3 regions of the Lysobacter sp. M15 genome follow, and region 3 is predicted to be linked to each of the others. Evidence: predicted binding sites of a transcription regulator. Region 3 holds the regulator's gene; each other region holds the start of a gene.

What was found. Region 3 encodes sigma-54, which starts transcription at its own class of promoters, with help from an activator protein. Its sites were predicted from a motif close to TGGCACGNGCNTTGC; they were not measured.
Positions count from the first base shown of each region.
Region 1: MC380_RS17965 (prepilin-type N-terminal cleavage/methylation domain-containing protein) is a predicted target of sigma-54. The motif match lies at 3,454-3,468, and genes of this name have one in related genera.
Region 2: glnA (type I glutamate--ammonia ligase) is a predicted target of sigma-54. The motif match lies at 7,775-7,789, and genes of this name have one in related genera.

Region 1 is NZ_JAKPBV010000014.1:227,232-237,172, reverse strand. Features, by position in the region: gene MC380_RS15210 (glycosyltransferase family 4 protein) at 1-872, opposite strand, end outside; gene MC380_RS15205 (hypothetical protein) at 869-2,764, opposite strand; gene MC380_RS17965 (prepilin-type N-terminal cleavage/methylation domain-containing protein) at 2,932-3,354, opposite strand; gene MC380_RS15195 (hypothetical protein) at 3,653-4,366, opposite strand; gene MC380_RS15190 (sigma-54 dependent transcriptional regulator) at 4,486-5,898, opposite strand; gene MC380_RS15185 (HAMP domain-containing sensor histidine kinase) at 5,961-7,568, opposite strand; gene sucC (ADP-forming succinate--CoA ligase subunit beta) at 8,065-9,231, shown strand; gene sucD (succinate--CoA ligase subunit alpha) at 9,391-9,941, shown strand, end outside.
Region 2 is NZ_JAKPBV010000013.1:92,930-102,870, reverse strand. Features, by position in the region: gene MC380_RS13965 (phospholipase D family protein) at 1-1,095, shown strand, start outside; gene MC380_RS13960 (amidohydrolase family protein) at 1,120-2,133, opposite strand; gene MC380_RS13955 (hypothetical protein) at 2,402-2,575, shown strand; gene MC380_RS13950 (hypothetical protein) at 2,626-2,811, shown strand; gene MC380_RS13945 (hypothetical protein) at 2,877-3,059, shown strand; gene MC380_RS13940 (hotdog fold thioesterase) at 3,191-3,643, shown strand; gene MC380_RS13935 (lysophospholipid acyltransferase family protein) at 3,812-4,624, shown strand; gene MC380_RS13930 (alpha/beta fold hydrolase) at 4,650-5,651, shown strand; gene MC380_RS13925 (YbhB/YbcL family Raf kinase inhibitor-like protein) at 5,696-6,304, shown strand; gene MC380_RS13920 (DUF1232 domain-containing protein) at 6,351-6,668, shown strand; gene MC380_RS13915 (undecaprenyl-diphosphate phosphatase) at 6,690-7,544, opposite strand; gene glnA (type I glutamate--ammonia ligase) at 7,832-9,241, shown strand; gene MC380_RS13905 (hypothetical protein) at 9,248-9,391, shown strand; gene MC380_RS13900 (TorF family putative porin) at 9,717-9,941, shown strand, end outside.
Region 3 is NZ_JAKPBV010000001.1:126,344-136,284, forward strand. Features, by position in the region: gene ptsP (phosphoenolpyruvate--protein phosphotransferase) at 1-1,097, opposite strand, end outside; gene MC380_RS00535 (HPr family phosphocarrier protein) at 1,097-1,366, opposite strand; gene MC380_RS00540 (PTS sugar transporter subunit IIA) at 1,378-1,770, opposite strand; gene MC380_RS00545 (hypothetical protein) at 1,905-2,222, opposite strand; gene rapZ (RNase adapter RapZ) at 2,385-3,257, opposite strand; gene hprK (HPr(Ser) kinase/phosphatase) at 3,254-4,201, opposite strand; gene MC380_RS00560 (PTS sugar transporter subunit IIA) at 4,201-4,662, opposite strand; gene raiA (ribosome-associated translation inhibitor RaiA) at 4,689-5,012, opposite strand; gene MC380_RS00570 (RNA polymerase factor sigma-54) at 5,134-6,552, opposite strand; gene lptB (LPS export ABC transporter ATP-binding protein) at 6,598-7,317, opposite strand; gene lptA (lipopolysaccharide transport periplasmic protein LptA) at 7,317-7,805, opposite strand; gene lptC (LPS export ABC transporter periplasmic protein LptC) at 7,816-8,364, opposite strand; gene MC380_RS00590 (HAD hydrolase family protein) at 8,373-8,966, opposite strand; gene MC380_RS00595 (KpsF/GutQ family sugar-phosphate isomerase) at 9,128-9,941, opposite strand, start outside.

The DNA of each region.
Region 1 (9,941 bases), on a different contig from region 3:
CTCAGGGTGAGCAGGCCGCAGGCGCTCGGAAACCATTCGCGGCACAGTTGTGTAGGCGTGGCGGTGCCGTGGTAGCGGACCCATCCGGGAACGTCGATCGCCTCCTGCCTGGGCCCGAACAGATGCAGTTCGCGCTGGGTGCCCGCGAAATGCGGTGCACACCACTCGAACAGAGGCCCCAGCTTGCCCGCGGTCAGGCGGGTGACTGCGAGCCAGCGCGCGGGCGCGCCTCGCGGCGGTGCCCGTTCGATGCGATACCAGCTGCCATCGATCCCGAGTGGCACGGCTTGCACGGTTGCGATGTCGCCGAACGCCTGCTTCAGCGGCGCCACCATCCAGTCGGCGTTGGGGCAGAGGGCCACTTGGCGCCTGCGCATGACCCGGCGCAGAAGCACGCGCATGCCGGGCAGGCCGAGCAGTTGCAGGTCGGTGCCCAGGACCGAGACGAGTAGCGGCTTGCGGTCGTCCGGCAACGCCAGTGCATTCTGCAGCCAGTTGATGTGGTAGAGATCGCAATCGCTGCGCCGGTAGGCCCCACGCAGGCGATGCAGCAATTGCAGTGCCCGCGTCAATCCCGCGAGCTTGTCGTTGCGCAACACATGGGCGATCCCGCCCGCGTCCATCAGTCGCTGCAACCAGGCGGCATCTCGCGCGGTGGCGGCATAGACGGTTCCCTGGGGAATATCGCCAGGCGGCAACCACAGCCGCAGCACCATATCCCGGCGCTGTGCCAGGGCCTCGACCAGGCGCTGGATGAACAGACCTTTCCAGTCGTCCGGCGAGGATGGGTACGAGGTCCCGACGAACAGGATGCGCAAAGGCGCACGATGGGTGCCATCCTCATGCTTATCCAGTGCCGCCGAGGCGCTCACTGCGGGGCGGCTGGGCGATTGACCGACTTTGCCGTGTCGATCCGTGTCCGCAGCCAACGCATGCCGGCGACATCGGTCGTATTCGATGGATCAACGCGTGCAAGTGCCTCGACATAGGTGCGCTCGGCACCGTCCAGGTCGCCGGTCTGCAGTTGCGCACGCACCAGCAATTCCGCCGCGGCCGGATCTGTTCCAGGCTGCCAGGCGAGGAGCGCCTGTTCGCGCGCCCGTGGCCAGTCGCCGCTGCGCGCGTAAAAGCGGGCGGCGAAGTTTCGCAGCCGCCATTTCGCCCATTCCGCGTCGGGCTGCGCCGTTGCGCGATCCAGCAGCGTGTCCAACGCATCGCCCAGCATGCGATCGGTCACCGCACCGCAGCCCCGACGGGTGTTGTCCAGCAGCAGGCCGAAGAACTCAGGGTCAGCATAGATCACGCGCGGCGGAAACCAAGCCAGCGCCTGCCGCAGGTCGTCCGGATTCCCGTCCCTGTGGAGCGCGCAGTCCAGGTAGAGGCGGTTGAAGTAGCCCATCGCGCGCGTACGGGGATTGTCCGCCGCAATGAGGCGATCCAGCGCCCCTGTCACCGCCTGGGTGTTGTCCTGCTGCAACGCCACCTTCACCAGCGCCATGTTGGCACGCAAGGATTGCGGATGGCTCGTCACCGCGCTGATCGCCAGCGTCTCCGGTGAGCTCCAGACACGGGCGCGGCCATGGGTGCCGAAGGCTAGAAGTGCGACCACGCCCACCGCCAGCACTGCGCCGATGCGGCCTGGGCGCAGGCCTGCCTTGCCCAGCGCATCGCCGCCCGCCACCGCCAGTCCTACTGCGGCATAGAGCACACCGACCATCGGAAGGTAGTTGCGATGCTCGAAGTATAGTTCCAGCGGCAGCACGCTGGACTCGATCGCATGCCCGACCAGGAAGATGCCCCAGCCGACGAATAGGGCCGGGATGCGTTTCCGCAGTTGCCAGGCTGCCAGCGTCACTGCCGCCAGCACGAGGATAGCGACCAGCGTCGTGGGGGGCGAGAGCAAGCCGGTGGAGATCGCGTAGTCGTCGGTGTACACGCCCATCGATGGCGGGTTGGGTGCCAGGATCTTCCAGAGGTAATCGCACAGCGCACGCGCCTGGGTCAGCAACCGTTGCTGCCAGTCGAAGTCGCGGACCAGATAGCCGCTGGTGATGCGCGCCGGGTTGATTGCCAGAAGAGCAACGCCCAGCAGGAAGGGCAGGGCCAGGCAGGTACCGAAAAAGGCCTTGATCGCAGGTGGACGTGTTGTGTCCCGGTAGCAGCCGAGCTCAAGCACCAGGCACAGCGCAGGAAGCAACAGTGCGTTCTCCTTCGACAAGAAGCCCGCCACGAGCAGCAACGGAATACCGAAAAACAGCATGGCGACCGCGGTGCGGTGGTGGCTGCGCGTGGTGATGCGGTCGCGCATGGCCAGGTAAAGCCACATGCCGGCCAGCATGCACAGCACCGAAAGCTGCGCCATGCGCTGCACCGCGTATAGCACCGTGCCGGCATTGAGCGGATGCAGCAGCCACACTGTCGCGACCAGCGCGGCGACGATGCCGGCGCGGCCGGCCATGCGCGGATCGCACAGCGCGATGCGCCGTACCAGCGCGAACACCAGGCCGCCCGTCAGCAGATGCACCAGCAAGTTGCCCAGCTTGAAGGCGAACGGCGCGTAGCCTCCCAGCCAGGCGCTCAGCGCTAGGCTGGCCATGGCGAACGGTCGCCCGAACATGCCGGAGCGGCCGTCGAACAACACCGCCCGCAGAGGCGTCTCGCCCTGCAGCCAGCGCTGCAGGACTTCGAGGTTGTAGTGGTCGTCGAGCAGCAGCGGGCCACGCAGGCCGACCCAATAGACGCAAACCGTGACCAGTGCGGCCATCAGGAGACCAATCCAAGGATGGCGAATAAGATTTCTCAGCATTGAGAATCCAGTAGCGTCATGAGTGTGTACCAAGCTAGCAGGCCGCGCACTTGATGTGGTCCCAAAGACAAAGCCCCGGATGTACCGGGGCTTTGCAAGACGCGAAGAACTCTTGGATCTGCAGATTACGGCGCCGGGCAGTCGGTGGGGGTGTTGGTGGCGCTGAAATCGATGCCGTCGGAGTCCGTCGGTTCGCATTCCCACATGATGCGGCCGGCGGGGCCGGACGGGAAGGACGGCGTCAGGGTTACTTCGACCCAGTTCGCTGCAGCATCGACACCATCGCTGGTGTTGCGGCCAACGAGTTGGCCCAGACCGGTGCACTTTGCAACGCCGGCGCAAAGTGCAGCGTTCGTCAAGGCAGCGCCTGCCCCAAAGTTCTCGCCAACCTTGATCTTCTCGCCGGCGAGGCCGCCGATGGCATTGGTGACCTTGGCCTTGACGGTGTAGTCGCGGTAAGCCGGCAGCGCGATGGCCGCCAGGATGGCGATGATCGCAACCACGATCATCAGTTCGATCAGGGTGAAGCCCTGCTGCATCTTCTTCATGGTGTTTCCCCTAGGAGTTGTTGAACTTCACGTGCCCGGTCGCCGGTATCGCCGGTCCATCGGGTAGCCGTGCGACGCCGCACGTGCAGGGATACGGACGCAGAACGCGTGCCAAACGCAGAGGCATGGTGCAGGTCGCGTTGAATCCGTGAGTTGGGTCACGGTTCGATTCTGAACGGATAATGACAGGTGCCCCAGAGCGTCGTCTTGTGACGTGAGACGGCAGTATGGCGTCACCGCGTTGGATGGTTTGCGTCGGTCGCAAGACGCTTGCCGCGTCGGCATCGGCGCACTTGAGTCAACGGACCACGCGCAATGGGTGCCCGGTGCGGGCGTCGAGCAGCATCACTCCACCACCCACCCGGAGCGAGAACGCGGCGATGGTGCGCACGCCATTCGGCTCCGGCAGTTGGCTACTTAGTGCCTTGTCGGGCGCCCTCGCCTTGCCCAATACGTCATTGGCAATGCGGTCGTAGGGGATGTAGAGGTCGGGATCGCGCAGGGGCCCGCTGTTGCCGGCCATGTAGGCGAACAGGAATTCCTCGCGTGCGACCGGACTCGACAGGTCCACACCCACCAACCAGGGGCCATGCCGGTGGAAACGCGGCCATCCTACCTTCGCCATCCGCGCGGGAGCGTCGTCTGGCAGTTCGCTGGCGAACACCAACGCAAACGCCTGTTGGCTCCCCGCCAGAACCAGGGGGCGATTGAGCCACAGCGTGTGCACGCCGTAGGCCAGGAAAGCGGCCTGCGCCAGGGCGATGACCCAGAGGTCGAGGCGCATGCCGGGCTTGCCGCGGCGATACACCAGCAGGGTCAGCAGCGGGCCAAGCACCACGTCGGCACCGATCATGATGCCGAACAGGCGCTGCACTCCGGACAGGTGCCACAAGCCCGCCGGGAACCACCACAGGACCGCGGCGACCGCGATCGTACCGATGACCACCAAGCTGATCGCGGCGTGCAGGCCGGATGCGGACCAGCGAGATGCGGGCGCGTGCAGTTGCGCCATCACTGACCTCCTTTACCCCCGTGCTGGCGCGGAAATCTAACGCAACGGGCGCGTGCAGGTGAAGCGCGCTGATCCGCCTACAGTGCAGCGAGCGTTACGCCAACGCGTGCCCAGAAGACTCAGTCGATACCCAGCTTCTTCAGCTTGTAGCGCAGCGCGCGGAAGGTGATGCCCAGGGCGCTGGCGGTCTTGGTCTTGTTGTAGCGATTGTCCTGCAGGGCCTGTTCGATCGCCTTGCGTTCGAGCAGTTCCATGTATTCGGGCAGGCGGCTGCTGGCGGTGTCGTAGGGGCTGAGCGTGCGCGGGTCGGAGGCGGCGGCCGGCTGCGGTTGCGGCGCAGCGGGGCCGGCCGCCGGCTGGGTCTGGCTGCCGGGCACGGGCGCGGCCAGGGGCAGGCGCAGGTCGCTGGCGCCGATGCGGGCATCGTCGGCCATGGCCAGGGCGCGCTCGAGGATGTTCTCCAGCTCGCGCACGTTGCCGGGGAAGGGATACCTGCGCAGCGCTTCCAGCGCGTCTTCGCCCAGGGTCGGCGCGGGCTGGCCCGGCCGCGAGAGGCGCAGCAGGATCTCGTCGGCGAGCGGCTTGAGATCCTCGCCGCGCTCGCGCAGCGGCGGCACGCGCATCTCGATCACGTTGATGCGGTAGTACAGGTCGTGGCGGAAACGGCCGTCGGCGACCAGCGCGGAGAGGTCCTTGTGGGTGGCCGAGAGCAGGCGCACGTCCACCGGCACCTCAGCCTGCGCGCCGACCGGGCGCACCGATTTTTCCTGGATCGCGCGCAGCAGCTTGACTTGCATCGGCAGCGGCAGCTCGGCGATCTCGTCCAGGAACAGGGTGCCGCCATTGGCGGCCTGGAACAGGCCGGTCTTATCGACGTGGGCCCCGGTGAAGCTGCCTTTCTTGTGGCCGAAGAACTCGCTTTCCATCAGTTCGGCCGGGATCGCGCCGCAGTTGACCGGCACGAACGGGCCGCTGGCGCGTCCGCCTTCGTTGTGGATGGTGCGCGCCACCAGCTCCTTGCCCACGCCCGACTCGCCGCTGATGTGCACCGGCGCCTGGCTGCGTGAGACCTTGGCCACGGTGTCGCGCAGCTGCTGCATGGCCGGGGAGTTGCCGGTGAGCCGGCCCACGCGCGCGATGCCGTTGCCGGTCGGCACCTTCAGGCCCAGGTCCAGCGCGCGCTGCACCAGGTCGCGCAGCACGTTCAGGTCCACGGGCTTGCTGAGGAAGTCGAAGGCGCCGGCCTTGAGCGCTTCCACCGCGGCTTCGACGTTGCCGAAGGCGGTGATCATGGCCACCGGCAGCTGCGGGTGCTGGCTGGAGATCTCGGCGATCAGGTCCAGCCCGCTGCCATCGGGCAGGCGCATGTCGGTGAGGCACAGATCGTAGTTGCCGCTGGCCAGCTGGGCGCGGGCCTCGGCCAGGGTGGCGGCGGTGTCGGTGCGCAGGCCCATGCGTCCCAGGGTGAGCACCAGCAGTTCACGGATATCGCGTTCGTCGTCGACGATCAGGACGCTGCGGGGTGCAGTCATGGACGCGACCTTCGCCTTGGGGGATGGGGCAAAGTGTGACGCTTTGCGTCATCAATGCGCAATCACCCCGTCAGCAGGCCCTGCGGTGCCGACAACGTGACCCGGAAACAGCCGCCCCCGCCGGCCGCGCCCACATAGTCCAGGCTGGCCTGGTTGGCGTGGCACAGCTCGCGGGCGATGTAGAGGCCCAGCCCGGTGCCCGTTTCGGAGGTGGTGAAGAAAGGGCGGAACAGCTGCGTCAGCACGCCGGACGGGATGCCTGGGCCACGGTCGAGCACGTCGATGACCGGAGCGCCGTCCAGCACGTGCACGTTCACCGATACCCGCGGTGCCTGGCCGGGCAGGTAGCCGTGGGTCAGCGCGTTCTGCACCAGCACGGTCAGCACCTGCTGCAGGTGGCGGGGGTCGACCATGGCCGGCACGGGCTTGCTGGGCCCGGTGGCCTTGAGGCTGCCGTTGTCCTCGGGCAGCACCTGGCGGTAGTCCTCGACGAAGCGGCGCACGAACTGCGCCAGGTCGACGTGCTCGGGGTTGGCGCGTTCGCGCCGGGCCAGGCTGAGCACGCTCTCGACGATGCCGTTGGTGCGCTGGCACTGCTGGTGCACGATCTGCAGCAGGCGGCGATCGGCGTCGCCGATCTCGCGCGATTCCTCGAGCAGCTGGGTGGCATAGCTGATCGCGGCCAGCGGGTTGCGGATCTCGTGCGCCAGGCTGGCCGAGAAGCGGCCCATGGCGGCCAGGGTGAGCGATTCGGCGCGACGCGAGAGCACCGAGGCATCGTCCAGGAACACCAGCGTGCTCTGGCTGGACGCCATGAGCTGCACGAACCGCGGCAGCACCTCGATCTGGTCGTCGCCCAGCGCCAGCGGCGGGTGGTCGGGATCGTGGTCGCGGCGCCAGGCAGCCAGGCGCTCGGCCAGCGGCGGCGACACCTGCGCCAGGTCGCTGCCGCTCATGTCCCGGCCCGACTGGCCGAGCAGCAGCAGCGCGGCTTCGTTGACCATGCGGATCTGGCGGTTGGCGTCCACCAGCAGTACGCCGGTGCGCATGCGGCGGATGATCAGCTCGTTGAGCGCGGCCATGTCGGCCACTTCGGCGCCGCGCCGCGCCGCCAGCGCCTGCTGCGTGCGCATCTGCCGTCCGAGCAGCCAGGTCAGCCCCGCGAACGCGCCGTAGCTCACCGCGAACATCAGCCGCTCGGCGAACGGCTGCGCGGCGCCTGGATCCATGACGCGGTTCCAGATGTACTCGCCCAGCAGCGCCGCCGCCGCCAGCATCGCCGCGGACATGCCGTAACGCAGCGGCAGCAGCAGCGAGGCCGAGCCGACGTTGAACAGCAGCATCATCGCGATGCCCGATGCCGCCGCCGGGTGCGCGTGCGCGGCCAGGGTGGCGACGCCGATGTCCACGGCGGTGCCGACCAGCACGTACCAGCGCAGCGCGCGGCCCTGGTGTGCCCAGAACATCAATGCCAGCGATGCCGGCAGGTAGAACAGGGTGACCGCTGCGCCGAGCTGCGGCAGCCGTGGAGTACCGAACAGCGCGCTTTCCGGGCCGAAGAAGATCAGCGCCAGCAGCGCCGCTTCCAGCAGCCGGTATAGGCCGAAGAAGTACACCTCCCGGCGCACGGACTCATCCAGGGGCAGCGCTTCGGCGGTGCGTCGGGCCACGGGGCGATCCGTACGGGGTCGGCGGAGTATAGGCAGGGAGTGGGCGTGGGATCGGCTCGGCCGCCTATGGGAGCGACTTTGTGGCAGCGCCCTCTGTGGGAGCGACCTTGGTCGCGATTGCTCTTGCTTGGGCCAGGAAAGGCATTGGTCCCTGGCCAGAAAGGCATTCGCGGCTGAAGCCGCTCCCACGATTGTGGCGGCCGCCCCGTGGGAGCGCCCCCGGATCAAGTCCGGGGCAGGCTCTTGATCGCGATTGCTCTTGCTTGGGCCAGAAAAGGCATTGGCCCCTGGCCAGAAAGGCATTCGCGGCTGAAGCCGCTCCCACGAAGTCGCTCTCATACGGGGCCTACTGCATGCCCGGCGACAGATTTTGCCGCGCTGCCGCAATCTGGGCGAAAATGCCGGTTCCAACGCGGTACCCCTCCCGCCCGCACCCCGCGCCGGCCTGCCCGGCGCCCGTAGCGCGCGGCGTGCCTTCCTTCTCTCCCGGTGAGCAATGAATTTCCACGAATATCAGGCGAAACAGCTGTTCGGCGACTACGGCATCGCAGTCCCCGCAGGACGCGTGGCCCGTACCGCCGACGAGGCGGTCGACGCCGCCAAGGCGATCGGCGGCGACTTCTGGGTGGTCAAGGCGCAGATCCACGCCGGCGGCCGCGGCAAGGCCGGTGGGGTGAAACTGGCCAAGACCTTGGACGAGGTGCGCGAATACGCCAAGGGCATGCTCGGCACGAAGATGGCCACCTACCAGACCGCCGGCGTCGAGCTGCCGGTCGACAGCGTGCTGGTGACCCAGGCCACCGACATCGCCAAGGAGCTGTACCTGTCGGTGCTGGTCGACCGCGCGACGCAGTCGGTGACCTTCATCGCCTCCAGCGATGGCGGCGTGGAGATCGAGAAGACCGCGGTGGAGAATCCCGACGCGATCAAGACCCTCAACGTGAACTTCGTGCAGGGGCTGCAGCCCTACCAGACCCGCGAGCTCGGCTTCGCCTTAGGGCTCACCGCCAAGCAGGTGAACCAGCTGAGCAAGATCATGCTGGGCCTGTACAAGCTGTTCAACGAAAAGGACCTGGCGCTGGTGGAACTCAACCCGCTGGCGATCCTGAAGAACGGCGACCTGGCCGTGCTCGACGGCAAGATCAATTCCGACGACAACGCCAGCTTCCGCCATCCGGAACTGGTGGCGATGCGCGACATCCGCCAGGAGGACGAGACCGAGGTCAAGGCCAGCCAGCACGACCTCAACTACGTCACCATGGACGGCGACATCGGCTGCATGGTCAACGGCGCGGGCCTGGCCATGGCCACGATGGACGTGATCAAGCTCGAGGGCGGCACGCCTGCCAACTTCCTCGACGTCGGCGGCGGCGCCAACAAGGAGCGCGTGACCGAGGCGTTCAAGCTGATCCTGTCCGATTCGGGCGTGAAGGCGATCTTCGTCAACATCTTCGGCGGCATCGTCCGTTGCGACATGATCGCCGAGGGCATCATCGCCGCGGTCAAGGAAGTCGACGTCAAGGTGCCGGTGATCGTGCGCCTGGAAGGCACCAACGTGGAGGAGGGCAAGGCCCTGCTGAAGAACAGCGGCCTGGCCATCACTCCGGCCGACGACATCAACGACGGCGCGAAGAAGGCCGTTGCCGCAGCCAAGGCTGCCTGACGCGAGCCGATTTTCCAGCCCCCTTGAGTCAAGGGGGCGACCCCGGCGCGCAGCGGCGGGGTGGGGGTTGTGGAGGCATGCCCTGACGGACAAGGAGTTTCATTCCTTGTCCGATGCGGCCGAAGCAATCGACATCCGAATACGAAGGAACTCCAAGAAATGTCCGTCCTGATCAACAAGAACACCAAAGTGATCGTGCAGGGCTTCACCGGCCAGCAGGGCACTTTCCACGCCGAACAGATGCTCGAATACGGCACCAAGGTCGTCGGCGGCGTCACCCCGGGCAAGGGCGGCACCGAGCACCTGGGCCTGCCCGTGTTCAACACGGTCGCCGATGCGGTCGCCGAAACCGGCGCCGATGCCTCGGTGATCTACGTACCGCCGCCGTTCGCGGCCGACGCGATCCTGGAGGCGGCCGATGCCGGCATCCGGGTGATCGTGTGCATCACCGAGGGCATCCCGGTGCTGGACATGCTGCGGGTCAAGAACACGCTGAAGGGCTACGACGACGTGGTCCTGATCGGCCCCAACTGCCCCGGCGTGATCACCCCGGGCGAATGCAAGATCGGGATCATGCCCGGCCACATCCACAAGCCCGGCAAGATCGGCATCGTCTCGCGTTCGGGCACGCTCACGTATGAAGCGGTGAAGCAGACCACCGACGTCGGTCTTGGTCAGTCGACCTGCATCGGTATCGGCGGCGACCCGAT
Region 2 (9,941 bases), on a different contig from region 3:
GTGGCGGCGGTGTCGCGCGAGGCCGACGACGCGGCGCTGATCACCGAGCGCCTGACCGGGGCGGCATTGCCGGTCGGCGACGTCCAGTTCCTCGGCGACCTGCCGGAAAAGCATGGACGCGACGAACAGGACGCGCTCGCGCCTTCCACCGGCGGACTGCGCGAGCTGATCGAATCGGCGCAGGACGAAGTGCTGTTGCAGACGCCGTACCTGGTGCTGTCGAAGCCCGCGCAGCAGATGTTCCGCGACCTGCACGATCGCGCGGCTGCGCCCAAGGTCAGGGTGTCGACCAACAGCCTGGCTGCGACCGATTCGTTCATCACCTACGCGCTCTCGTACAAGTACAAGCGGCGCTACCTGCGCGATTTCGGCTTCGACATCTACGAATTCAAGCCATTTCCCGAGGACGCGCCGATCGACGTCGATGCCACCGGCGCGGTGGACATCGGCTGGCAGGACGACGGCACCCCGCTCATCGACGGCGCGCCGGTGCTGGAGAGCGAGCGGCGCCATGGGCCCAATGGCGATGCCAACGGCGCGCCGCGTCCGCTCACGCGCGAGTATTCGGCGCTGCGCTTTGCCGGCTACAACGTCAACGACCGGGTGCCGCTCAAGCGCGCCGGCGTGCGCGTGGGCCTGCATGCGAAGTCGATGGTGATCGACGAGCGGATCGGCGTGGTCGGCACCCACAACTTCGACCCGCGCGGCGACAGTTACAACACCGAGAGCGCGGTGGTGATCGACGACCCTGCGTTCGCGCAGCAGCTGGCCGCCAGCATCCGCCGCGACATGGCCCCGCAGAATGCCTGGACCATCGCCCGGCGCGACAAGCCACTGGTGTTCTCAGGCCTGGAGTATTCGCTGGCCAAGGTGTCCGAGCACCTGCCGGTGTTCGACCTGTGGCCGATGCGCTACGCCACCAGCTACGAGTTCAAGCCGGGACCCGAGTGCCCGATGCCGTTGCCGCCGGATGATCCACGTTTCCGCCTGTGCTACGAACCGGTAGGCGATTTCCCCGAGGTCGCGCTCGGGTTCAAGAGCCTGCTCACGCGCATCTTCACCGCATTCGGGGCGGGACTGGCTCCGATCCTGTAGGGCGGGCCCGGGCCTGCCTTGGCGCTAGTCGCGCAGCGGCGCATGGTCCGCCGCGATCTGCGCCTCGCTCAGGCGCAGGAACCGCGCAGCGTTGTTGTAGAGGATGTCGCGCTTCTGCTCCGCGTCCAGGAACGGCGCGGTCTCGATTGTCTTGATCGCCTCGCCGATCGCGTCGGGCCAGTACATCTGGTCGGAGCCGAACATGATCCGCTTCTCCAGCCCCGCATCGACCATGCGCCTGAGCGCATCGTGGAACTGCGCGCGTGGCAGGCTCCAGTTGTTGCAGGACACGTCCACGTACAGGTTGGGGTGGGTGAACATCATCGCGACCATCTCGTCCACCAGCGGCGAGCCGTAATGCATCACGTAGATGCGCAGCTTCGGATGCTTGCGCAGCACATCTTCCAGCAGGAACGGTGAGCCCATGCTGGCGCGATAGTCCTCGTAACCTGGGAAACGCGCCGCCGCCGGGGGACCCTCGCCCAGGTGGATGCCGACCGGAATGTCCAGCTCCTCGGCCAGCGCGAAGTAGGGTGCGTAGCGCGGATCGTCGGGCCGATGCCCGCGGTACTGGATGTAGACCTCGCCCAGCACCGACAGCTGGCCGGCCGCATGCAGCGCGCGCAACTCGGCGATCGATTTTTCCTTGCGCTTCCCGAAGGCGACGCCGGGGAGGATCAGGTCCGGCGCGGCCTTGCGCCAATCGGCGACCAGTTCGACCGGTCCTTCGGTCATCGCACGCCGCACGTCGTGCCGACGCAGCGCGGCAATGGTGCCGTCGCGCAGGCCCGCATCGTCCGCGGCCGCGAATATCGGCTTGTCGCAGGTCATGAACTTGGCGAAGTCCAGCGCTTCGCCCGGATCGATGGTCGGGATCAATACCTGCTGGTCGCCAGGGCAGGCCGGGGTGCCGGGCGGCAGTTCGTCCATCGGGTAGGCATGCAGATGCATGTCGATCACGGGCTGCACGGCGGGCCGTCCAGCGGCGACGCCCGCCAGCGGAATGGAGAACAGCAAGCTGCAGACCAGTCGCTTCATTCACGGATCCCCCTGGAAAGTCCCACTGGCTAACGGCAACCGTTGCGAGGCCAGGCCTGGGTCTAGGTCGTCAGTCATGGCAACGGTTTGCGCCGTCCGCCCATCTCAATGAGGGAGCCGGCGCGGCGCGACATCGCCGGCCGGCACACCCCCCGCAAGACCCATGACGTCAGACCCATGACTTCTGGCACATACAACTGAGGAACTGGTGTTGTACTTTACCAACACACCATTTCACCAAGACAGCAAGACACCCACGGAGACCACCATGAACGCCAAGACCCAGACCCCCGCCAACGCTTCTTCCAACGTCATCGCCCTGAATGCCCGCCGTGAGCGCCGCGAACGCGACTTCGGCATCGGCTACGGCAACAGCAGCGGCTATGCCAGTTCCAAGCGCTACACCAACGACTGGGGCCTGACCCGCTTCCGTTGCGCCTGACCCCTCCATTCGCACCACCAGCCCCCGCTGGACCACCACGGACCCTTGCCATGAACGCCCCGACCCCCCGTACCCCGACCCCGAACCGCGACCACGCCGACAACGTGGTGGCTCTGCAGGCCCGCCGTGAGCGCCGCGAGCGCGATTTCGGCATCGGCTACGGCAGCAGCAGCGGCTACGCCAGCGCCAAGCGCTACGTGAACGACTGGGGCCTGACCCGCTTCCGTTGCGCCTGACCCACCTCGCCTCTCCCACGTCACCTGATTCACCTCGGCTTACCAAGCCACCCAGGAAAACCGCCATGAACGCCCTGATGACCGCCCCAACCCCGAACCGCCGTCCCGCCACTCCAGTGGAGGCCCTGCCGGCCCGCCGTGAGCGCCGCGAGCGCGATTTCGGCATCGGCTACGGCAGCAGCAGCGGCTATGCCAGCGACCGTCGCTACGTGAACGACTGGGGCCTGACCCGCTTCCGCTGCGCGTAATCTCGAGCTCCCCCGGCGCGGCCGGCGCAGTCCCTCCTCTCTCCCCTCTGCGTCGCCGCCGCCGGTTTTTGCAGCCGCCTTCCCCGGGCGGCTGACTTTTATGGAGGGACGCCGGCCGCTATGGTGCCGGCATGAATCAGCTTCGCACCGGCGCCTTCCGGCGCACCACCTCGCTCGAAGCCCTCAACGCCATGTCCCATGGCACCGCGATGGAGCCGCTGGGCATCGTCTTCACCGAGATCGGCCCCGACTTCCTGCGCGCGACCATGCCGGTCGATGCGCGCACCCACCAGCCCTATGGACTGCTGCACGGCGGAGCTTCGGTACTGCTGGCCGAAACCCTCGGCAGCACCGCCGGCATGCTCAGTGTCGACGAAGGCCAGGGCGTGGTGGGGATCGAGATCAATGCCAATCACCTGCGCGGCGTGCATGAGGGCCTGGTCACCGGCACCGTGCGTGCGCTGCATACCGGGCGCAGCACCCAGGTCTGGGAAATCCGGATCGAGGATCCGGCCGGCAAGCTGGTGTGCATTTCGCGCCTGACCGTGGCGGTGATCGCCCTGCCAGGCAAACCCTTGCCCTGACCATCTTTCGATCCCGTCCCCGTAGCGGACGTAAACCGGCGGCCTTGCGGATGGGACGCAACGCGCGTGAGCCTTCGTTCCGGGTCGGCGCGCGCCCTGGCCCGCCGCGGCGGCCCGGGCCCGATCGCGTCGGAACGCAGGTCGCGGCGCGATTGGGTGCCCGGCTCCATTCGGCTTCGGTATCGTGCGCAGGTGAACCCGGCCTCCGATCCCCTGCGCCAGCTGCGCTACCTCTACCGCGTGCCCTTGCTGGTATGGCATCTGCTGATCGACCTGCCGCTCACCCTGCTGGCGACTGCCCTGCCTATCCATCACGTCCGCCTGCGCGACGGCGAGCGCCTGGATTACCGACTGATCCGGGCCTGGCAGTCCGGGCTCATGCGCGTGTTCGGGCTGCGCATGCGCAGGGTCGGCGCGCCGCTTCCGGGAGCAACCGTCTTCGTCGCCAACCATGTCAGCTGGATCGACATCGTCGCCCTGCACAGCCAGCGGATGATGGGATTCGTGGCCAAGCGCGAGATCGCGGGCTGGCCGTTCGTGGGTTGGCTGGCCACGCGCGGCGAGACCATCTTCCACCAGCGTGGCAGCACCGAATCGCTGGGCGGGGTGCTGCACGAGATGCTGGCGCGGCTGCGCGCCGGGCGCTCGGTCGGAGTCTTTCCGGAAGGGCGCACCCGCGATGGGCACGCGGTTGGCCCGTTCCACGCCCGCATCTTCCTGGCCGCGGTGGAAGCCGGCGTGCCGGTGCAGCCGGTGGCGCTGCGCTACGGCGAGCACGGCAGCGCGCAGACCGTCATCGCGTTTGCGCCGAACGAAAGCTTCTTCGCCAATTTCCTGCGCCTGCTCGGCGAGCCGATGCGCGACGCGCAGGCGATCTTCCTGGAACCCATCCCCTCCGATGGCGGCGAAGGGCGACGGCGGATCGCAGAACTCGCGCGCGAGCGGATCGTGGCGGCGATGACCGAAGGCACGCGTGACTAGCGGAGACTTTCCGAGGCGTCAGCAGATGCTCAGCGCAGCCGACTACCGACCACCGCACTGGCTGCGCAGTCCGCACGTGCAATCGGTGCTGGGCTCCAGCCCGCTGCGCCGCCGACGCGGGGCGAAGGCGATCCAGGGCAGTGGCGCGATCTCGGTCGAGCAACTGGTGGACGGCGGCGACGGTGTGCGCCTGCACGGACTCTACAGCCATGTTCCCGGAGTCGAGCCGCGCGGGCTGGCACTGCTACTGCACGGCTGGGAGGGCAGCGCCGAATCCAGCTACATGCGCCTCACCGCGGCGAGGCTGCTGGCCAAAGGCTTCGCAACGTTTCGGCTCAATTTCCGCGACCACGGCGACAGCCACCACCTCAACGAGGCGTTGTTCCATTCCAACCGGATCGATGAGGTCGTGCATGCCGCTGCCGACATCGCGCGGCGTTTCCTGGCGCCGGGCCTGCCGATGGTGGGTGCGGGCTACTCGCTGGGCGGAAACTTCATCCTGCGCGTCGCCCTGCGCGCGCCTGCAGCCGGGTTGCCGCTGGCGCGCGTTGCCGCAGTGTGCCCGGTGCTCGATCCGGCCCTGACGATGGAACAGATGGAACGCGGCCTGTGGTTGTACCTGCGCTATTTCGAACGCAAGTGGCGCGCTTCACTGGTGCGCAAACGCGCACTGTTTCCGCAGTACCACGATTTCGACGATGCCACTCTGAAGCTGGGCATGCGCGAGCTGACCACCTGGATGGTGGAGCGGCATACGGACTTCGGCACCCTGGACCGCTACTTCGAAGGCTATTCCATCGCCGGCGAACGGCTGTCCGCGCTGACCGTGCCGGCCGACATCCTCATGGCCGAGGACGATCCGGTGATCCCGGTGGCCGAATTCCGCGCCCTGCGCCTGCCCGCCACCGCGCACCTGGATATCGCGCGATGGGGCGGACATTGCGGCTTTCTGCAGAACGCGCGCCTGGACGGATTCGCCGAAGGCTGGGTGAGCGATCGCCTGTCACAGGCGTTGACGCAGGTCTAGGGTTAACAGGCCCTAGGCGATACTCGCCGGCACAGGAGCAGACAATGAAGATCCGCAGCGACAGCTTCGAACACGGCCACCGCATCCCGCCCGAGTTCGCCATGGGCGCGCAGGACGGCTTCGGCGGCAACCGCAATCCGCAGCTCGCATGGAACGACGTACCCGAGGGCACGCGTTCGTTCGCGCTGCTGTGCATCGATACCGATGCGCCTACCGACGCCGCCCTGGTGGGCCAGGCGGGTGTGGAAATCCCGGTCGCACATCCGCGCGGAGACTTCGTGCACTGGGCGATGGTCGACATTCCAGGCGACGTACACGAGATCCACGCGGGCAGCTGCAGCGACGGCATCGACAAGAGGGGCAAGGCCGCGCCGCACGGCCCGGCCGGCGCACGCCAGGGCCTGAACGACTACACCGGATGGTTCGCCGGCGATGCCGACATGGCGGGCGACTACTTCGGTTACGACGGTCCGTACCCACCGCCCAACGACCTGCGCGAACACCGGTATTTCTTCCGCGTGTTCGCGCTGGACGTGGAGCGGCTCGACGTTGCGGACCGGTTCACGGCTGCGGACGTGTTCCGCGCCATGCACGGTCACGTGCTGGGCGAGGCATCGACCTACGGCACCTATTCGCTGCATCTGCCCCATTAGCCACTGGCGCGCCCGTGCCCGCGCGCTGAAGCGGCAGGCGCTGACGGTGTGGTTCGCCGCGCGCGATCCGGCGCTGCCGTGGCCACAGCGCGTGCTCGCGCTGGCGGTCGCTGCCTACGCGTTCAGCCCGATCGACCTGATCCCGGACTTCATTCCGGTGCTGGGCCTGCTCGACGATCTGGTCCTGATCCCGCTGGCCATCGCCCTGCTGATCCGGCTCACGCCGCCCGAGATCGTCGAACGCGCCCGCGCGCGGGCCGAACGCGCCGCGCAGCTGCCCACCAGCCGCATGGCGGCGGCCGCGATCGTGCTGCTGTGGGTACTGCTGCTGGGCCTGGGCGTGTGGTGGTGGTGGCTGCGCTAGCGCGATGCGCGAAACCAACCGTCACGCGCCGTTGGGAATGAGCAGCAGCAGCGCCGCACCGATCACGAAGCGATACACCGCGAACAGCGTGAAGCGGTGGCTCTGGATGTAGCGCAGCAGCCACTTCACCGCGACGAAGGCGGTGATCGCCGAGGCTGTGAACGCGATCGCCAATGCGCTCCAGTCCTCGTGCGCGGCCGCGCCGCTCCCGATCACGTCGAGCAGCTCGTAGGCGGTGGCGGCGAACATGGTCGGAATGCCGACCAGAAAGGCGAACTCGGTGGCGGCCGCGCGATTGGTCGTGCCTGCAAGCAGCGCGACGAAGATCGTGGCGCCCGAGCGCGAGGTGCCGGGAAACACACCGGCCACCACCTGCGCGATCCCGACCAGGATCGCGGCCAGCCAGGAGATCTGCACTCGTTCGCCCAGGGCCGCCGCGCGTCTGGCCGCCAGCTGCTCGGCTGCGATCATCCACACGCCACCGAGGATCAGGGCCCAGGCGATTGGCGTGATCCGTTCCGGCAGCTCCCATCCCAGCGCCTTGACCAGCAGTCCGCCGATCGCCGTTACCGCGAAGGCGACCAGCAGCTTGAACGCGTAATCGCGCGCTTGCGCCGGCGTCAGCGCAAGACCGGCCGGATCGTGACCGGCTGGTGCGCCGCGGCCGATGAAGCCCATCGCCAGATCCCACAGGCGTTGCCGGTAGATCAGGACCACCGCCAGGATCGCCCCGGCCTGGATCGAGATGTTGAACAGGTCGCTGCGGTGGCCCAGCCAGCGCTCGGCGATCAGCAGATGCCCGGTGCTGGAAATGGGCAGGAATTCGGTGATGCCTTCGATGATGCCGAGCAGCAGCGCGGCGAGCAGATCGGTCATGGGCCGGAGGTCTGGTCGGGGGACGGGTAAAAACGAGGCAGGGTACCGGAAGCCGGCCCTGGCCCTGCTCGGGTGCCGATCGGCAAGGGCGCTGCACGGAGGGCGGGCGGCGCGGACTTATGCACCATACCAGTGCAAACGCTAAATCGAGCACGTCCATCTTGGTGCATACAGGCGATACCTGCTCGCAACATTGCATGAAAATCAACTAGTTGGCGTGCGTTCCGGGTTGGCACACCCCTTGCTGGATACCCCGCAACCCTGCCCATCATCACGGAACCACCCCGATGTCCATCGAACACGTCGAAAAGCTGATCAAGGACCACAAGGTCGAATTCGTCGACCTGCGCTTCGCCGATATGCGTGGCGTGCAGCATCACGTCACCTTTCCCAAGTCGATCGTCGAGCCCGGGCTGTTCGAGGACGGCAAGATGTTCGACGGTTCGTCGATCAGCGGCTGGAAGGGCATCAACGAGTCGGACATGGTGCTGCTGCCCGATCCGGGCACCGCGTTCATCGACCCGTTCACCGCCGATCCGACCCTGATCCTGACCTGCGACATCCTGGATCCGGCCACGATGCAGGCCTATTCGCGCGATCCGCGCGGCGTGGCCAAGCGCGCCGAGGCGCATCTCAAGTCCAGCGGCATCGCCGACCAGGCCTTCTTCGGCCCGGAGCCGGAATTCTTCATCTTCGATGCCGTCCGCTTCGCCAACGACATGGGGCACACCTTCTTCCACATCGACTCGGAGGAAGCGCACTGGAACTCCGGACGCGAGTACGAAGGCGGCAACACCGGCTACCGGCCGATGATCAAGGGCGGCTATTTCCCGGTCGCGCCGCTGGATTCGCTGCACGACCTGCGCGCTGAGATGTGCAAGACGCTCGAGCAGGTCGGCATCGAGGTCGAAGTGCACCACCACGAGGTCGCCAACGCCGGCCAGTGCGAGATCGGCACCAAGTTCAACACCCTGGTGCAGAAGGGCGACGAACTGCTGACCATGAAGTACATCATCAAGAACGTCGCCCACCGCAACGGCAAGACCGCGACCTTCATGCCCAAGCCGATCGTCGGCGACAACGGCAGCGGCATGCACGTGCACCAGTCGCTGGCCAAGGGCGGGCAGAACCTGTTCAGCGGCGACGGCTATGGCGGCCTGTCGCAGACCGCGCTGTGGTACATCGGCGGCATCTTCAAGCACGCGCGTGCGATCAACGCGTTCGCCAACTCGACCACCAATTCCTACAAGCGCCTGGTGCCGGGCTTCGAGGCGCCGGTCATGCTCGCCTATTCGGCGCGCAACCGTTCGGCGTCGTGCCGCATTCCGTACGTTGCCAACCCGAAGGCGCGCCGCATCGAGATCCGCTTCCCCGATCCGATGAACTCCGGCTACCTGACCTTCGCCGCGCTGCTGATGGCCGGACTGGACGGCATCAAGAACCAGATCGATCCGGGCGGCCCCAGCGACAAGGACCTGTACGACCTGCCGCCGGAGGAAGAGAAGAACATCCCGACCGTGTGCCACTCGCTCGACCAGGCACTGGAGGCGCTGGACAAGGATCGCGAGTTCCTCAAGGCCGGCGGCGTGTTCAGCGACGACTTCATCGACGGCTACATCGCGTTGAAGATGCAGGAGGTCACCCGCTTCCGCGCGGCGACGCATCCGCTGGAATACCAGATGTACTACACCATCTGATGCTGCATGAGGACACCAAGGTCGCAGGCTTCGGGCTGGCGGATGTCCGGCCCGCCGCAGCGCGGCGGGCGTTCGGAGCGGGCGCGCGGCAGTGCCGCGCAAACGCCCACTCCGCACCCGCTCGAATACCAGATGTACTACACCATCTGATGGAGGACCGGATGCGAGTTGCTGCAGCTTCGGAAGGGCGGATGTCCGGCGCGCCGCAGCTCGAAAACCAGATGTATTACGCGATTTGATCAGTACGGTCGCGGCGGAGGGTGTTCCGTCGCGGCCCGGCCTGGTCGGGCGGGGCAAGCCCCGCTCGACCGAAGCAGGATTCGCACGAAGGCAGGGACGGGGTCCGGCGATATCGGGCCCACGGATCGGAACGATCCACGACAGGAGCAGGCAGTACGTGCAGGGCGCCGACAGAGTGCCCGCACGCAACAACACGCAACATCCGGGGAGGGCTTCCCTTGCAGTGGAGCCCATCATGTCGTTCAGCAACAAAAAGATCGCCACCGCCCTCGCCGCGATGCTCGGCCTCGCTGCCGCGGGCGCCGCACAGGCCGGTGTTTCCGGTTCGGCTGCATTGACCAGCGACTACGTCTTCCGCGGCGTATCGCAGACCAACGAGGATCCGGCCGTGCAGGCCGGCGTCGAGTACGCCCACGACAGCGGCTTCTATGCCGGTGCCTGGGGCAGCAACATCAGCTGG
Region 3 (9,941 bases):
CGCGACAGCGACAGACGCACGCCTCTCAGGCCGAGCGCGGGATTGGGTTCGTCCCGCAGCGCCAGGCCGGTACCGTCCGCCTTGTCGGCACCCAGATCCAGTGTGCGGATGGTGACGGTGCGACCGGTCATGCCCAGCACCAGGTCGCGATAGGCACGGAATTGCTCTTCCTCGTCGGGCAGCTCGTTGCGTTTGAGGAACAGGAATTCGGTACGGTACAGACCCACTCCGGCCGACCCCAACGCGTGGGCCTCGGCCACGTCGACCAGGGATTCGGCGTTGGCATACAGCTTGATGTCGACGCCATCGAGGGTGCGCGAGGGTTCGCGTCGCAGGCGGTTGAGCTGGCGACGCTCGCGTGCCTGCTCCTTCAGCCGTGCGCGGTGCGCGCGCAGGTCGGCAGGCCCGGGTTCGCGCACGATCAGGCCGCTGCCGCCGTCCACTGCCAGGACATCGCCGTCGTTGATCTTCAGCAGCGCGTCGGCCGCACCGACGATCAGCGGCAGGTGCAGGCTGCGCGCCAGGATCGCGCTGTGCGAGAGCGCGCTGCCGGCGGCGGTGACCACGGCCATGACCCCCTGCGACTGCAGGTGCGCCAGTTCCGCCGGCGCCACGTCGTTGACGATCAGGATCTCGCCGGCGACACCCTGAAGTTCGGCGTCGTGGCTGTGCAAGGCGGCATGGATACGGCCGATGACCTGGTCGATGTCGTCGATCCGGCTGCGCAGATAGGCATCGTCCATGCCTTCGAACACGGCGGCGATGCGATCGCGCTGCAGGCGCAGGGCATAGTCGGCCGAGTAGCGGCCCTTCCTGATCAGCTCGTCCAGGCCCTGGAGGAGCTCGGGATCGTCGAGGAGCAGGGCGTGCAGATCGAGGAATTCGCCGACTTCGTGTGCCAGCGCGCCGTGCAGGCGGTCGCGCAGCGAGCGCATTTCGCCGCGCACGTCGGCGATCGCCGCATGCAGGCGCGCGATCTCGGCGTCGACGTCGTCGATGAGCTCTTCGGCGACGTCGAGCGCATGCGGCTGGCGCACGCGCGCGCGGCCCAGCGCCGCCCCGCGCGAGGCCCCATGTCCCTGCAGCTCGAGCCTCATCAGCCGTCCTCGTCGAAACGGCGGTCGAACAGCGCGGCGACCGCTGCTGCGGCAGCAGCTTCGTCCTCGCCGTCCACCCGCAGCAGCACCGGGGTCCCGGCCCCGGCGGCCAGCAGCATCACCCCCATGATGCTCTTGGCGTTGACCTCGCGTCCCTTGGCCGAGAGCGTGGCATTGCACCGGAACGACGACAGCGCCTGCACCAGTTTGGCGGTCGCGCGTGCATGCAGCCCCAGGCGGTTGCTCACGATGAACTCGCGTTCAAGCATCGTTGCGGTCCCTAGGCGTCGCCATGGATGACTCCGTTGCGCGCGCCGGCCGCGGCCACTGCAGGCAATTCTTCCAGGCCGAGTTCGGCGTAGTTCATCACCCGCAGCAGCATCGGCAGGTTCACCGCCGACACGCGCCGTACGGGCGTGCCGATGCGGGCGAGTTTGGCCGCCAGGTTGCTGGGCGAGGCGCCGTACAGATCGGTGAGCACCAGCACGCCGTCGCCGCTGTCGACGCGGCGCAGTGCGCTGCTGGCCTGGGGTAGCAACAGGTCGGGGTCGGCATCGAACGGCAGCTCGAACGCCTCGGTCTTCAGCGGCAATTGCCGCAACAGGCGCGTGGCCACCGCCAGCAGTGCGGTGCCGAGCCCTTCGTGGGTCAGGAGGAGAACGCCAACGGCCATGCCAGCAACTTAGCAGAGCCGGGTGACGCCCCGGAAGCGTCCAAAGAAAAACGCTGCGGACCGTGGTGCGGTCCGCAGCGCGGGGTGCGACATGGCGCCTGCCCGCACGATGCAGGCAGGGACGCCTGCGTGGCTTACTGGCTCGGAGGCGTGCTGGGGTTGGCCTCGGGACTCTCGGGCGGCGTTTCCGGCTCGCCGGTAGCGTCGGCCGGGGGCGGCATCGGTGCTTCGTTGCTGGTGCCAGGATCGGTGCCGTCGCTGGGAGGTGGTGTCGTGGTGTCGCTGGGAGGGGCGGTTTCCGGCGGCGGGGCGGTATCGGCCGGCGCGGCCTCCGGTTCCATCGTTTCCGGCGCCGGGGCGGCATCGTCGGCCGGCTTGTTGCAGCCGGCGAGTGCGAGCAACGCCAGCAGCGGCAGGGCCAGCCGAAGGCCGGTGGATCCTCTCATGTTCATGCGAAAACTCTCCTTTGTTGCGATGACAACCGGGCGGTTGATCCAACAGGAGACTAAGCGCGTGGATGGAAAGCGAACGCTATCGCAACAGAAAAATTGCGTAAGTTGCGCGTGCCCTGTGTCGCAGGTGCGGCCCGGGGTTCGCCGGGGCGACGTGTTGCGTCAATCGAGTTCGCGGTGATGCACGGCCACTTCGGGCCAGCCGCGCGCGCGCGCGAATTCCGCCAGCTTTTCGGCCAGATACACCGAACGGTGGCGTCCGCCTGTGCAGCCGAAGGCGATGGTGGCGTAGCTCCGGGTGCTCGATTTGAGCTTGGGCAGCCACGCATCGAGGAAATCGGAGACGTGTCGCACATACTCGGCGACATCCTCCTGGGCGTCGAGGAAGTCGCGCACGTCGGCATCGCGACCCGATAGCGGACGCAGCTGCGGATCCCAGTGCGGGTTGGGCAGGACCCGGGCGTCGAACACGAAGTCGGCATCGGCCGGCACGCCGCGCCGGTAGGCGAAGGATTCGAACAGCAGCGACAGGGTGCTGTCGTCGACCAGGCCGAATCCGGTGATCACTTCACGCCGCAGCTGGTGCACGTTGAGCGCGCTGGTGTCGATGACCACGTCGGCGATCGCGCGCAGCGACTTGAGCACCTTGCGCTCGAGCGAGATCGCGTCGGCCAGCGCCAATCCCAGGTGACTGAGCGGATGGCGCCGACGCGTGTCGGCATAACGCTTGAGCAGCACGTCGTCGTTGGTGTCGAAGAACACCAGCCGCGGATCCAGGCCCAGTGCACCGACTCTGGCGAGCGACTTCGGCAGGTTGGCCAGGTCCCCGCGGCTGCGCACGTCGATGCCCACCGCCAGCTTCTGCGAAGCCCGGTCCGGATGGGTCGCAGTGCGGATGAAGTCGGGCAGCAGTTCCGCCGGCAGGTTGTCGACGCAGTAGAAGTCCAGGTCCTCGAGGGTGTTGAGCGCGACCGTCTTGCCCGACCCGGACATGCCGCTGACCACGACCAGGGTCGAAGTGCCGTTGCCGCTCACGTCGAACGTTCCAGGAAATGGCTGTGCCGGGCCATGAAGGCCGCTGCCGGGTCGACGCCCTTCGCGCGGAGGATGTGCATGCGCGTCGCCGCTTCTGTGAGCACCGCCAGGTTGCGGCCGGGCATCACCGGCAGGGTGATCAGGGGCACGTCGAGGTCGAGCACGTGGCGCGTGCCCAGGTCGCCGGTCAGGCGTTCGATCCCGGCGGGCTTGGGCTCCAGGTGCGGCCGGGTGAGGTGCACGATCAGGCGCAGGTACTTGTTCCGTTTCACCGCAGTGTCGCCGAACATCTGGCGGATGTTGAGCACGCCCAGGCCGCGCAGCTCGAGCATGTCCTGCAGCATCTCCGGGCAGGTGCCGTCGAGCACGTCGGGTGCAATCTGGGTGAACTCCGGGGCGTCATCGGCGACCAGGCGGTGTCCGCGGGTCACCAGTTCCAGCGCCAGTTCGCTCTTGCCCGAGCCCGATTCGCCGGTGATCAGCACGCCGATCGAATAGATCTCCATGAACACGCCGTGCAGCGTGACCCGCGGCGCGAGGGTGCGTGCCAGGTGGTATTGCAGGTGGTTGAGCAACTCGTGCCCGCGGCGCGGCGAGCGCCACAGCGGGGTATCGGATTCCTCGGCGGCGATGCGCAGGTCTTCGGGACAGGCCTGGTCCTTGCTCACCACCAGTGCGAGTGGCCGGAACTGCATGATCCGTTCGATCGTTTCCCAGCGCTGGCGCGAATCCAGCCCGTCGAGCCAGGCCAGTTCCTCGGTACCCAGGATCTGAACCTTGTTGGGATAGATCGCATTGAGATATCCGGCCAGCGAGGGCCGGCGGGCCACGGTATCGACCGATTCGAGCACTCGCTCCGCACCGCGCAGTCCGGCCAGCCAGCGAAGTCCGAGGCGCTCGCCGAGCTGGTCGAACAGGGTCTGGGCGCTGATGCTCTGGGTCATCACGCTGCGGCGGCAGGCCGCGACAGCAGCAGGGCGCGCAGCGTGTCGGTATCCGGTGCGGCGCGCAGCGCGGCGCGGAACCCGGCATCGGCGAAGCGCTCGGCCAGTTCCGCCAGCCATTGCAGGTGCTGCTGGGTGAAATGCTCGGGCACGGCCATGGCGAAGACGAGGTCCACCGGCTGGTCGTCGCCGGCGGCGAACTCCACCGGGCGACCCAGGCGCAGAAAAGCCGCCCGTACGTCGTCGTAGGCGCCGCTGCGGCCATGCGGAATGGCCACGCCGTGTCCGATCGCGGTACTGCCCAGGCGTTCGCGCTGGCGCAGCGCGTCGGCGATGATCGAAGTGTGGGTCGGCGATGCGTCCGCGAGCAGGCGTGCCGCGGCGTCAAGCACCGTGTCACGGTCTCCAGGCTCGGCCAGCAGGCCGATGCGGTCGGCAGACAGCAGATCGGAAAGCGGCATGCTAGGGACAGGCCCTGACCTGCAGGTCAGCCGAAGTCGCGCGCGACGCCGGCGGCGCGCTGGCGGCTGGTGGTCAACTTTTCCTTGTGCTTCATCAGCAGCCGGTCGAGCTTGTCGGCGAGCAGGTCGATCGCCGCGTACATGTCGATGGCGCTGGCATCGGCGTGCAGGGCCTTGCCGGAAATGCTGATCGTCGCCTCGGCCCGGTGATTCGGCTTGTCCATGGTCAGCAGTGTGCGCACCTCCAAGGGATGCTCGTAGTGTCGGCCCAGCCGCGAAAGCTTGCTTTCGACGTAATCGCGCAGTGCCGGGGTGACTTCGATCTGCTGGCCATGGGTTTCGATGCGCATCGCATTCCTCCTGCGGGTGCCCGGGCCCGGATGGGCGAGGGGCTGTGTCTGAAGCATGGCGCGTCGGCGGACCGGTCGGAGTGAAAAAAACGTTGCGCAGGCTGGGCAACCGGTACTGTGATCACTCCAGGCGAACCCGATCATGCGACGAGGGAATGTTCATGGCTTCGCGGTATTTTGCCACGGTGCGCCGCGCCACCGGCACGCCGGTGGCCTTGAGCGTTTCGGCCAGGCGCGCGTCGGAAAGCGGTTTTCGGGGATTCTCCGCATCGATCAGGCGCCGGATCATGGCCTGGATCGCGGTGCTGGAGGCTTCACCGCCGCCCTCGGTGTCGATGCCCGAGGCGAAGAAGCCACGCAAGGGCAGGGTGCCGCGTGGTGTGCGCACGTATTTGCGCGAGATCGCGCGCGAAACGGTGGATTCGTGCAATCCGACCGCGGCGGCGACTTCGCGCAGGGTGAGCGGGCGCAGCGCCTGGGCGCCGAATTCCAGGAATCCGGATTGCTCGCGCACCAGGCAGCGCACTACCTTGAGCAGGGTCTCGCCGCGGGCTTCGATGTTCTTCAGCAGCCAGCGCGCCTCCTGCAGGTGTCCACGCAGGTAGGCCGCATGGGTACCGGCGCTGCCGTCGTTGAGCATCTGCTCATAGCCGCGGTGGATCACCGGCCTCGGTCGGTGGTTCGCGGCCAGGGCGACCCGCCATACGCCCTGCTGACGCCAGATCACGCAGTCCGGGGTGATGTAGGTGTCCGGAGGCAAGGCCCCGACCTGGGCGCCCGGGCGGGGGTCGAGCGTGCGCAACAGGTGCAGCGCGGCGGTTGCCGCGTCCGGGCTGCAGTGCAGCTCGCGCGCCAGCGCGTCGATCCCCAGCTTGGGCAGGCGCTCGATCTGCCCGGCAGCGATCCGCAGGGCGAGCTCGCGGCCGATAGTCGCCTCCGGCAAGGCCGCCAGCTGCAGCTGCAGGCATTCCCCCAGATCGCGGGCGCCGACGCCGGCCGGGTCGAGCCGCTGGATCTGGTGCAGCACGACCAGCACCTGGGCCTCGTCCACGGTGAGGTCGGGTGCCAGGCTCTCGGCAATGGCTGCGGGCGTTTCGCGCAGATAGCCGTCGTCGTCTAGCGCGTCGATCAGCGCGGCGCCGATGCGGCGGTCGCGCGGCGACAGATGGGTGAGGTGCAGCTGCCACAGCAGGTGGTCGCGCAGGCTCTCGCTCTCGGCCACCCGTTCGGCGGGATCGCCCTCGCTGTCGTCGCCGTCCATCGCCGGGCCGCGTCGCTCTTCCCAGGGCTCGCCCAGACGGTCCCAGGGCTCGGCCTGGTCCGGAACGCTCTCCACCTCGCGCTCCTGTTCCGGGTGGTCTTCACCACCGACCTGGATTGGCTCGGGTTCGGACCAGTCGAGCAGCGGATTGGACTCGACCGCTTCGGCGATCTCGGCTTCCAGTTCCAGGGTCGACAGCTGCAGCAGGTGGATCGCCTGGCGAAGCTGGGGCGTCAGCACCAGATGCTGGCCCAGCGATGTCTGCAGTCTGGCTTTCATTCGCGTACGACAACGGCCCCAGGGGAGGACGTCGGCCGCGAACCGCTACAGGCGGAACGACTCGCCCAGGTATACGCGCCGCACGTCGGGATTGGCCAGCAACGCGTCCGGAGCTCCCTGCGCGAGCACGCTGCCTTCGCTCAGGATATACGCACGGTCGCAGATGCCAAGGGTTTCGCGCACGTTGTGGTCGGTGATCAGCACCCCGATGCCGCGGGCCTTGAGGTGGCCCACGATCCGCTGGATCTCGCCGACCGAAATCGGGTCGACGCCGGCGAAGGGCTCGTCCAGCAGCATCAACCTGGGCCGCGCCGCCAAGGCGCGCGCGATTTCCACCCGGCGGCGCTCGCCACCGGAGAGGCTGGCGCCGATCTGGTCGGCGACGTGCGCGACCTGGAGTTCGTCCATCAAGCCGGCCAGTTCGCGCTCGGCGCCTGCCTTGTCCAGGTCGCTGCGCAGCTCCAGGACCAGGCGCAGATTGTCGGCCACGCTGAGCTTGCGGAAGACCGAAGGCTCCTGTGGCAGATAGCCGACGCCGAGCTTGGCCCGGCTGTACATCGGGTCGGCGGTGATGTCGCGCCCGTCCAGGGTGATGCTGCCGGCGTCCGCCGGCACCAGGCCAACGATCATGTAGAAGCAGGTGGTCTTGCCGGCGCCATTGGGGCCGAGCAGGCCGACCACTTCGCCGGCGTCCAGGGTCAGGCCGAAATCCTTGACGACCTCGCGCGAGCGGTAGCGTTTGCGCAGGCCCTGCGCGACCAGCATCAGCCCTGTCCCTGCGACTTCGGCTGGATCCGCATCTTGACCCGTCCCGCGCCCTCGCCGCCGCTGTTCACCTGTCCGGTCTTGAGGTTGTAGACCACGCGCTCGCCGCTCATGGTGCCGCGCGGCTGTTCGATGGACACGTTGCCGGTGAACACCACGATTTCGGTCTGCAGGTTGTAGTCGACCTTGCTGGCGCGCGCGGTCATCGGCGTGCCGTCGTCCATCTGCTGCTTGAGCACCACCGGCCCCCCGGTGAGCACGGCGCGCTGCGGATTGCCGTTCTTCGACAGCGAGATCTCGGCACGGTCCGAACGGATGTCGAGGCTGCCCTGGCGGATGGTCACGCCTTCGGACAGGATCGTGGGCGAGCGGTCGTCGAGCGTGCCTTCCTGGCGGCCGGCGTCGATATCCATCGGCTGGCCACGGTCGGAGGTCTTCGCGGCGGCGTCGGTTGCGACCAGCCCGCCCAGGACGGCGACGAGCGCCATCGCCAGAAAATTAGCGGTTCGATCGAACATAGCGGGAACGCACCTGCGAAAGGAGTGTGTAGCGCTTGTCGGCCAGATCGGCTTCCAGGCCACGGCCGCGCAGTATAGAGCCGGGCTGGGTGATGGTCACGGCGCTGGCGGACGTGGCGCGGTTCGCATCCGGGAATACGTTCAGTTGCTCGGTCTTCATGTTGACCGGCCGTGCGTCCCCTTCGGGGCTCCGGGCCTCGACGTTACCGCGCAGGCGGATTTCCTCGCGATTGTCGCTGACCCAGCCGGTCTTCGAGCGCACCTCCCAGTAGCCGCCCTGCTTGTCGGGCAGCAGGAACAGCGGCGTCGTGAGATCCATCGTCTTAGCCCCCGGAGTCTGCTGCAGCAGCGGCGCGCGCAAGGTGAACGATTCCTTGCCCGAGTTGTCGAGCGCGATCAGTTCGAAGTCGTGCAGCACGTAACCCGAGCGTCCGGACGCCGCGTGCGCTTGTTCCTCCACGACGCGATCGCGCCAAAGCGACCAGCCCGACAGCGCCGCGGCGATCAGCAGCACAACGCCCAGGATCATGCGCGGACTCATGCCTGCGCCCCATGTTTCAGGGCGGCGTCGAGCAGGCCGCTGCCCTGCGTGGCCTGTTCGATCAGCGCGTCGACATGCCCCTGCGCCGCCAGGATCAGGTCGCACAGTTCGCGTGCCGCGCCTGCGCCGCCGTGCGCGACGGTGCGCCAATGCACGCGTTCGCGGGTCCACGCATGCGCATTGGCCGGTGCCACCGCCAGCCCGGCGGCCGTGAGCGCGGACAGATCGGCCAGGTCATCGCCCATGAAAGCCACCTGGTCCAGGCCGATGCCCATCGCGCCGGCGATCTCGCGCACCTTGGCCAGCTTGTCGTGGACGAACGTGTGCGAGGCCACGCCCAGTTCCTTCGCCCTGAGTTCGGCCACCGGGCTGCGGCGTGCGGTGATGAACGCCACCGCGATTCCCGCCGACTGCAGCAGCTTCAGGCCCAGTCCGTCGGTCGCATGGAAGGCCTTGAATTCCCGCCCTTCGCCGTCGTAGATCAGGCGCCCGTCGGTCAGGGTGCCGTCCACGTCGAAGCATGCGAGCTTCACCTTCGCGGCGCGCGCGAGGATGTCGGACGGGTAATCGCTGGTGTGGGAATAGCGCACGGGATTCTGGATTGTGGATCGATTCGAGGTTGGTTCGGGATCGTGGCGCGACACGCCTGCACAGTGCCGGACAGCTGCAGATCGAAGCAGGGCCAGAATGACAGGAAACCGGGCAACCTGCCTTTACCGAGCATCAATCGCGGAGCAGGGACGCGCCGCAGTCACACCACCCGCGCGCGCAGCAGATCGTGGATGTTGAGCGCGCCCACCACCCGGCGCTGGTCGTCCAGCACCAGCAAGGCGTTGATCTGGTGTGCCTCCATCATCCGTGCGGCTTCGACCGCCAGCGCGTCGGAGGCGATCGTCTTGGGCGCGCGGGTCATGACATCGTCGATGCGGGTCGTGCGCAGGTCCACGCTGCGGTCGTCAAGCGTGCGGCGCAGGTCGCCGTCCGTGTACAGACCGAGCAGTCGGCCGTCGGCATCGACCACCGCGGTCATGCCCAGGCGCTTGCGGCTCATCTCCACCAGCGCATCGCTCAGGCTGGTGTCCGAGGCGACGCGCGGAACCGCGTCGCCGCTATGCATCACGTCGGTGATATGCAGCAGCAGGCGCCGCCCGAGCGCGCCGGCCGGATGCGATCGGGCGAAATCATCGGCGGTGAAGCCGCGCGCCTCCAGCAGCGTCACCGCGAGCGCATCGCCCAGCGCCAGCGATGCGGTGGTGCTGGCGGTCGGGGCCAGGTCCAGCGGGCAGGCCTCGGCAGGCACGCTGACGTCCAGATGCACGTCGGCCTCGCGCGCGAGCGCCGAGGCGGGGCGGCCGGTCATCGCGATCACGCGGTTGCCCTGGCGGCGCAGGACCGGCAGCAGCATCAGCAGCTCGTCGTTTTCGCCCGAGTACGACAGTGCCAGCAGCACGTCGGTATCGGTGACCATACCCAGGTCTCCGTGCCCGGCTTCGCCCGGATGCATGTAAAAGGCCGGGGTGCCGGTAGAGGCCAGGGTCGCCGCGATCTTGCGCGCGATATGGCCC